Regions from separate parts of the Brevibacillus sp. B_LB10_24 genome, predicted to be linked through region 1. Evidence: a T-box and tRNA genes for the amino acid it is inferred to sense, from the RefSeq annotation. Region 1 holds a T-box; the other holds one or more tRNA genes.

What was found. The T-box of region 1 lies ahead of serS (serine--tRNA ligase). A T-box ahead of a tRNA ligase gene usually reads a tRNA of that ligase, here a tRNA-Ser.
Region 2: it encodes a tRNA-Ser, which carries the amino acid that the T-box ahead of serS (serine--tRNA ligase) is inferred to sense. The anticodon was not compared.

Annotation. Positions count from the first base shown of each region.
Region 1 is NZ_JBJQOQ010000048.1:25,101-29,517, forward strand. It holds tRNA gene ACI7RC_RS25970 (tRNA-Arg) at 7-83, opposite strand; gene serS (serine--tRNA ligase) at 185-1,462, opposite strand; T-box leader at 1,513-1,738, opposite strand; gene pdxT (pyridoxal 5'-phosphate synthase glutaminase subunit PdxT) at 1,800-2,390, opposite strand; gene pdxS (pyridoxal 5'-phosphate synthase lyase subunit PdxS) at 2,403-3,287, opposite strand; gene ACI7RC_RS25990 (D-alanyl-D-alanine carboxypeptidase family protein) at 3,382-4,417, opposite strand, start outside.
Region 2 is NZ_JBJQOQ010000001.1:477,022-481,438, forward strand. It holds gene ACI7RC_RS02410 (aldehyde dehydrogenase family protein) at 1-870, shown strand, start outside; gene ACI7RC_RS02415 (HesB/IscA family protein) at 964-1,266, opposite strand; gene ACI7RC_RS02420 (hypothetical protein) at 1,398-1,529, opposite strand; tRNA gene ACI7RC_RS02425 (tRNA-Ser) at 1,654-1,746, shown strand; tRNA gene ACI7RC_RS02430 (tRNA-Thr) at 1,753-1,828, shown strand; gene ACI7RC_RS02435 (DJ-1/PfpI family protein) at 1,965-2,516, shown strand; gene ACI7RC_RS02440 (FtsX-like permease family protein) at 2,758-4,417, shown strand, end outside.

The sequences.
Region 1 (4,417 bases):
ATAGAATGGTGCCCCCGAGAGGACTCGAACCTCCGACGCACAGTTTAGGAAACTGTCGCTCTATCCAACTGAGCTACGGGGACAAAAAACACCTACACTTTATTATATTTGGGATTAGCCTTTTTTGCAAATGGGAAAAAGCGCAGACTCGAGCCTGCGCCTTCCCGCCTGCATATTTCTTTTTTTACGGGGCGATCCTTTCCAGCCCGCCCATATACGGGCGAATCGCCTCGGGAATCAGAATGCTTCCGTCTGCTTGCTGGTAATTTTCGATGATGGCCGCGACAGTCCGGCCGAGGGCCAGGCCTGAGCCATTTAACGTGTGAACAAACTCGGGCTTGGACTTGGCGTCCCGGCGGAAGCGGATATTGGCCCGCCGCGCCTGGAAATCTTCAAAATTGGAACAGGACGAAATTTCCCGGTAGCAATTGGAGCTGGGAATCCATACCTCAAGATCGTATTTTTTCGCGGCGGTAAAGCCGAGATCGCCTGTGCACATGCTCAGGACCTGGTAGGGCAGGTCCAGCAGCTGCAGGACTTTTTCCGCGTTGGCCACCAGCTTTTCCAATTCCTCATAGGAATCTTCCGGCTTCACAAACTTGACCAGCTCTACCTTGTTGAATTGATGCTGACGGATTAACCCGCGAGTGTCACGGCCTGCAGAACCCGCCTCTGAGCGGAAACACGCGCTGAACGCGGCATAGTACCGGGGCAGGCTGGCACCGTCCAGGATCTCGTCACGATGCATGTTAGTAACCGGCACTTCCGCGGTCGGAATGAGGAAATAGTCCGGGCCGTCCAAGCGAAAGGCATCCTCTTCAAATTTAGGCAGTTGGCCTGTCCCGGTCATGCTCGTCCGGTTCACGATGTATGGCGGGATAATTTCTTCATAGCCGTGCTGGCTCACATGCAAATCCAGCATGAAGTTCATCAAGGCCCGTTCCAAACGTGCACCCGCCTTTTTGTAAAAGACAAAGCGGCTTCCGGTCACTTTCGCCGCCGATTCAAAATCGAGAATACCCAAATCGTTGGCCAGCTCCCAATGCGGCTTTACCGGGAAATCATACTGCTTTGGCTCGCCCCATTTTCTGACGACGACATTTTCCTCCTCCGTTTGGCCTACCGGGGTGGATTCATGCGGCAGGTTTGGCAGACTGAGAAGAATCTCCGTCACTTTCTCATCCAGCTGCCGAAGCTCTTCATCCAGTTCCTTGATCCTGTCGTTTACCTGCTTCATTTCCGCGATCAGATGGTCGGCATTTTCCTTATTCCGTTTCAGTACTGCGACTTGTTCCGATACGGTGTTTCGTTTATTTTTTAAGGTTTCCGCTTCTTGGATGACTTGTCGGCGTTTTTCATCTGTTTCAGCAAATTGGTCAAGAGCGGAAATATCTTCGTTTCGATTGGCCAACTTTCGTCTGACCCCTTCTAAATCCTGTCGCAAAATCTTCGGATCTAACATGACATATCCCTCCATCGCTATATACAAACATAAAAAAACACCCGCTCCCGCTAAGGGACGAGTGTGGACCCGCGTTGCCACCCTTATTGGCAAATTGTCCGCTTCAAATCCGTCAGACAACTTACCCTCTTTTACGTGATAACGGCACGCTGCCGGGCAAGGTTATCTCCCTTGCCGCTCTGGGATGGATTCGTCTGTTTGTTGGGACGGTTTGCACCTGCCACCGCCTCTCTGCACCAATCAATACAGAGTACTTGTTCCCGTCGAAGCTTTCTTCCCTATTATTATTTAAATTTACACCAAAATCTATACGGGTGTAAAGCGCAAAAAAGGCACCTTATACAGGTGCCTTGTCCTCGCGGTATTCTTTGACCATGTCCAGGAAGTACTTGTGAAAACGGCTGTCCTCGGTCAGCTCCGGATGAAACGCCGCTGCCAAAAACTGTCCTTCCCGGGCAGCTACGATCTTGTTATCGTATTTGGCCAGGACTTGTCCCGCACCTCGTACTTCCACGATATAAGGCGCCCGAATAAACACGGCGGGAAAATCGGGTGCCACGCCGGCAATCGGCAGGGAGACTTCAAAGCTGTCCTTCTGTCGGCCGTACGCGTTTCGTTCTACCGTCGTATCCATGAACCTGAGGTAGGCCTCTTCCTGGCCGACAATTTCCTTCGCCAATAAAATCGCTCCGGCACAGGTTCCAAAGATGGGCTTTTTCTCTGCGGCGAACGGCTGCAGTGCCTCCATAAATCCGTATTTTCGCATCATTTTCCCGATCGCGGTGCTTTCTCCGCCGGGGATGACCAAGCCGTCCAGATCACGCAGTTCTTCTGCCTTTTTTACCGCAACCGCTTCTGCACCCGCCTGGTTCAGCATGCGGATGTGTTCGGCTACTGCTCCCTGCAGGGCAAGAACGCCAATTTTCATCGCCATTTCACCTTACCAGCCGCGATCCTGCATGCGGTCTGCGTCGCCAATCTTGGAAATCTCGATGCCTGTCATCGGCGTGCCCAGCCCTTTGGAAACGCGGGCTATCAATTCGTAATCCGTGTAGTGAGTAGTTGCTTCCACAATCGCCCGGGCAAATTTCTCAGGGTTCTCCGATTTGAAAATACCGGAGCCGACAAATACCCCGTCAGCGCCAAGATGCATCATCAAAGCGGCGTCAGACGGTGTGGCAACTCCGCCGGCAGCAAAGTTTACCACTGGCAGCTTGCCGTTTTTGTGCACGTACTCCAACAAGTCATAGGGAGCGCCAAGCGTTTTGGCTTCCGCCATCAACTCGTCATACGACATACTTTGAACCTTGCGAATCTGCGATTGCATTGTCCGCATGTGACGAACGGCTTCTACGATATTGCCCGTTCCCGGCTCGCCTTTGGTGCGGATCATCGAAGCCCCTTCGCCGATGCGCCGCAGTGCCTCGCCCAGATCGCGAGCGCCGCAGACGAAAGGAACGGTAAATTCTTTTTTGTTGATGTGGTACAGATCGTCCGCCGGCGTCAGCACTTCGCTCTCGTCGAGGTAATCGACGCCCATCGATTCCAGAACCCGTGCCTCTACAAAATGACCAATCCGCGCCTTGGCCATGACCGGAATGGAAACCGCCTTTAAAACCTCTTCGACGATGCCGAGATCAGCCATGCGGGCGACTCCGCCGGCTGCGCGAATATCCGAGGGAACCCTTTCCAAAGCCATAACTGCAACAGCACCAGCCGCTTCCGCGATTTTTGCCTGCTCTGCGTTGACGACATCCATAATGACGCCGCCCTTCTGCATTTCTGCCATTCCCCGTTTAACCCGATCTGTCCCTACTTCAACCATATGACAAGCCTCCTGCCCATGGATGGAATATATTAGAAACTTGTCCCTATTTTAAACGATGCTTCATATGATAGACAACCTGCTTTTTTCTTATTTATTTTCCAATAATCCCATTAAATAGGTTACCGATAAACTGAATGATGCTTCTGAAAAACAGGCGGATCCAGCTTCCTTGTTCGACATCCTCTCCAGCCACCAGATCTACGCCGGCATTCTTTAGATCATCAGGCTGCAGATAGTCGCCCTCTGCATCTCCTTCTGCCTTGAACATCACTTTTCCGATAACCTGTCCCTTCTGAACAGGGGCAGTCAAGTCGTTAAACGTGACAGTCGGCGTGAACTTCACGTTGTCCCCCGGCTTCGTAATCACAGAGACGACACTGCCTGTCACTGCTGGAACCGTAACGTCGACTCCTTTTTTTACAGGAGCTGTTTCGAAACCTGTGATGGCAGCCCCCTGATCCACTTGCTTCGTCAGCTTATAGTTGCTGAAGCCGTAATCAAACAGCTTTTTCGTCTCATTAAACCGCGATGTCATGCTTTCGGCTCCCATTACGACGCTGATTAATCGCATGCCGTCACGGGTTGCCGTTCCGGTAAAACAGTAGCCAGCCTGATCAGTATGCCCTGTTTTCAACCCGTCGACTCCCGGGTACTCATTCGGCAAACTGGGGAGCATCCAGTTGTAATTGGCTCTTGGCGTTGCATTCGGCTTTCCTTCGCGGAATACAAAGCGCGGGATTTTGGAGATCTCCAGCGCTTCAGGAAAATCCTTGATCAGCGCCCGTGCCAATATCGCTGCGTCACGAGCTGACATGGTATTGTCCTTGCCGTCAAAATTGGCCGGCGTATACTTTCCCAGTTCATCGGCCGGCAAACCGGACGAGGTTACGAAAAAGGTACTTTTCATTCCTAATTCCTGGGCCTTTTTATTCATCATGGAGACGAAATTAGGCTCATCGCCGCCCACTTTTTCCGCCAGCAAGACGGTGGCGTCATTGGCGGAGGCAATCGACATGGCCTTGTACAGCTCTTGTACGGTATGCTCCTCGCCCATGTTGAGGTATACCCCTGACGAATCGCTCATTTTGGCTATAAAAAACGCGTAGTCACTGACAGGAACAACATCT
Region 2 (4,417 bases), on a different contig from region 1:
GCGGCTGGCGTACCAGCCGGAGTGGTTAATGTCGTCACCGGCTTTGGGACAGAGGCAGGAGCGCCATTGGCAGTTCATCCGGACATCGACCACATTACGTTTACCGGATCGGTCGCTACCGGGACTGCGGTGATGAAGGCTGCGGCTGAGAACATCAAGCCTGTCACTCTGGAATTAGGCGGGAAGTCTCCCAACATTGTCTTTGCGGATGCCAATGTGGATGAAGCGGCTCAGTGGGTGGTCCGGTCGATCGTACAGAATGCGGGGCAGACGTGCTCGGCAGGTTCGCGGTTGCTGGTCGAACGGCCGATCCGCGAAGAATTCGTCGCGCTGGTGACGGAAAAAATGAAACAGCTGCGCATCGGTCCGGGACTGGATAACCCCGATGTGGGACCGATTATTTCGCAAAAACAGTTGGAGCGGATCGAATCGTACATGCGTCTCGCCCAGACGGAAGGGGCGGAGATTCGCATCGGCGGCCGGCGCTGCCCGTCAGCGGGTGCGGGCTTCTTCTTTGAACCAACTGTCGTGGAGCATGTATCGGCAGCGAGTCCGCTGGCCCAAGAGGAGATATTCGGACCAGTGCTGGTCGTCCTGCCGTTTGACACCATTGAGGAGGCACTGGCGATCGCCAACGGCACAGAGTACGGACTGGTGGCGGGAATCTGGACCAATCACATTCACAAGGCGCACTGGCTGGCATCGCGGCTCCGAGCGGGGCAGGTATTCGTCAACAACTACGGTGCCGGCGGCGGCGTAGAGATGACCTTTGGAGGATACCGCAAGAGCGGCTTTGGCCGGGAGAAGGGGCTGGAGGCGTTGAAGTACTATACGCAAGTCAAGAATATCGCCATTAAGATCAGCTTGTAGGCGGCAAAACGAAAAGTATCCAATCAAGGAAGCGTGGCTGTCCTTGATTGGATACGACATCTTGCGCCAGGGAATGGCCTTGCGGCGTTTTGTCTAGTGATCCCCGTGGTTTCCTTTGCTCGGGTTGGAGATGACGTAGCCCTCTTCCGGCATGTACAGGTAATCGACGACCACGCCGTCCAGCAGCTCTTCGTCCTTCTGTAGAATGAGGTCAATTCCTTTATCAGTCGATACGACCAAATCGTTCTCGGTGGGAACGTCCAGCGCCATTCCGTAATGGGCGTGACTTCCGTGTTTATGAGTGACGTAGACGCGCAGCTTCAGCGTCTTGTCTTCTTCTTGTTCCAGCACCTCGTTCAGCTTCTTGGCCGCATTGCGCGTAATCTTGCATTTCATGCGAACATTCTCCTCGTGAATATGACTTCACTCTATCATATCAAAGTTGTCCGGCTTTGCGCCACTGCCAGGTCCTTTTCGCACAAGTTCCATAAAAAGCGAAGCGGCGCAAAAGACCGCGCCGCCGGCGTTTAGTTCAACTCTGTCGGGTCGGTCCAAATCATCTCGTCCCGGTACATTTCCTCATCACGGAGGGGATAAGACAGCTCGTAGAGGTCGTACATGGGCATGTCCGAAATCTCGACATATCGGTTGGGATCCATTACTCATCCTCCTTTCAGACAACATTTTACCCAGAATGCTAGAAATCATCCCGAGAATTCTCAAAAAAGTATCTTGATTTTCAGAATCAAACATAGTAGACTAAATCTTGTCGTTTCCGTAACTGGATGGGTGTCCGAGAGGCCGAAGGAGCACGATTGGAAATCGTGTAGGCGGGGATAACTCGCCTCGTGGGTTCAAATCCCACCCCATCCGCCAGTTTCTGCCGGTGTAGCTCAATTGGTAGAGCACCTGACTTGTAATCAGGGGGTTGTGGGTTCAAGTCCTATCGCCGGCACCACTTCTTCAAAACTTTCAATGCGGCACCTGTTTCAGGTGTCTTTTTTTCGTCCAGGAAACCGTGCAGGAATTCGGCTTTGGACAGAGAAAATGGGTAACATGGATTCAAATACTGAAACACAAGAGGAGGCCTTTGGATGAGTAAAAAGGTGTTGATTGTCACTGGTGATGCGGTCGAGGCACTAGAAGTTTTTTATCCGTATTACCGCTGTCTGGAGGAAGGTTTTGAAACGGTGATCGCTTCGCCGACCAAGAAGACCCTCCACACGGTTTGTCACGATTTCGAGGCCCACAGCGAGACCTACACAGAAAAACCTGCCTACCAGCTTCCTTCACATACCGCATTCGAAGATGTCCGTCCGGAAGAGTTTGACGGCTTGATCATCCCCGGAGGGCGGGCTCCGGAGTACATCCGTTTGAATCCGCACCTGAAGCCGATCGTCGCCCATTTCTTTGAGGCGGACAAGCCTGTTGCCGCGATCTGCCACGGTTCACAGGTGCTGGCGTTGGTCAAAGAGCACCTGGAGGGCAGGGAGATGACGGCTTACCAAGCCTGCCGTCCCGATGTCGAAGCGTGCGGCGCCGTGTACAAGACGGAGACTCTGCACGTTCACGGCAAGCTGGTTTCCGGGCATGCTTGGCCTGATCTGCCTGGTTTCATGCGCGAGTTTATCCGCCTGCTCGGATAATAAAACCGTCCATAAATGTAAAAGACAGACAATCAAACGATCCCTTTTGAAAAACGGCCGTCTGCAAGTGGCGGCTATTTTTCGAAAGGGATTTTTCTTGTGTGTTTTTTTGCGCAAGCTTACAAATATGTAAGGTAGCTGTAAGGTTATTCGATGGGAATCGATCCGCCTTCTCATTACAATAAAGTCATGCTGATCATATCAACGGCGAAATCAATTTGGGTGTCAGGAGGAATATGTGATGACCTTTAGCCAATTCGCGCTGCGCAACGTCACGCGCAACAAGCGTACATACGCGGCATTCTTTTTCAGCAGCGCGTTTTCAGTCATGATATTTTTTATCTTTGCCATGTTCGTGTTTCACCCGGGGCTGCAGCGGGAGGAGATTGGGGGAACGACCACAACGGTCATGGGGATATCGGAATACATCATCTACCTGTTTTCCATTTTCTTTGTGTTTTACTCCATGAGCGCTTTTTTGCAGTCGCGAAAAAAAGAATTCGGGATTCTCATGATGCACGGAATGTCGTCGGCCCAGTTGAAGCGGCTCATCTTTTTGGAAAATATGATCATCGGACTCACAGCGATCGCTACCGGGATCGGAGTCGGCCTGATCTTCTCCAAGCTGTTCCTGTTGGCTGCGGCCTATGTGCTGAAGACAGAAGCTCTGCCGTTTTACCTGTCATGGACTGCCGTACTGATTACGTCCATCTCGTTTACCGCTCTTTTTCTGTTTATCTCGGTGTTTACTGCAGTGTTCGTTCGCGGAAGCAAGCTGATCGAGCTTTTGAAGGGCGGAAGCAAGCCGAAGAGCGAGCCGAAGGCGTCTGTCCTGTTGTCCTTGCTGGCTGCTGTGCTCATCCTGACAGGGTATGTCATCTCCTTCTTGGTCCAGCAGGTGCAAGTGGTTATCGCCATGATACCCGTCATCGTGATCGTCATTCTCGGGACGTACTTTATGTTTACTCAGCTCAACGTATTTGTCATCCGAATGCTGAAGCGAAATCGCCTGTTCTACTGGCATAAGACCAACCTGCTCAGTTTGTCCGATCTGGCTTTCCGCATGAAGGACAACGCCCGCATGTTTTTCCTGGTTTCGATTGTCTCCACCGTGGCCTTTTGCGCCATCGGGTCACTGGCGGGATTCAAGAACATGATCATCGAGGTGCAGACAGAATCGAACCCGTTTGCGATTAGCTATTTGTCGGAGGCAGGAAACCCGCAGGAAGCAAAACACGTGTCACTGATCGAAAAAGAACTGGCCGAACAACACATCCAGTACGAAGAGGTACAGGCAGTCATGAACCACCAGACGAATGAAACATCTGGTCGTGATGTCACACTGTTGCGATTATCCGACTACAATCGGCTGGCCCGGACATTGGGGTATCCGACGGCAGAGGTAAAGGGAAGCGAAGCCCTGAGGCTGCCGGCAGCACAGGAGCTGGGGGGAGCGGCAGGACAGCAGCCGGCCCGTGAGACGATCAAATTAAAGGAAAGCGGTTTGTCCGTGCAAACGACAGGTACCGTCGAAAAAAATGTGATCAAAGCCTTAAGCCCGCGGGCGACCGGACTTGTTGTCTCCGACCAATTTTACAACGAGGCGTCTGCATCCGGGAAAAAAGAGACGTTCTTTGGCTTTCAAGTAGATCACCTGTCAGATACGGCCGAAATTGGCATGAAGCTCGAAGAGGCGATCGGCTACGATGACGCATACACCTTCTTCGCATTGGCTTCTGTTCTGTTGCTAGTGAATCAGACATTCGGTGCCGTTCTGTTCGTCGGTTTGTTCGTCGGTGTCATCTTCTTTGTTGCGGCGGGAAGCTTTCTCTACTTCCGTCTCTACACCGATCTGGAGCGCGATAAACGGCAGTTCCGGGCGCTGGTCAAGATTGGCCTTA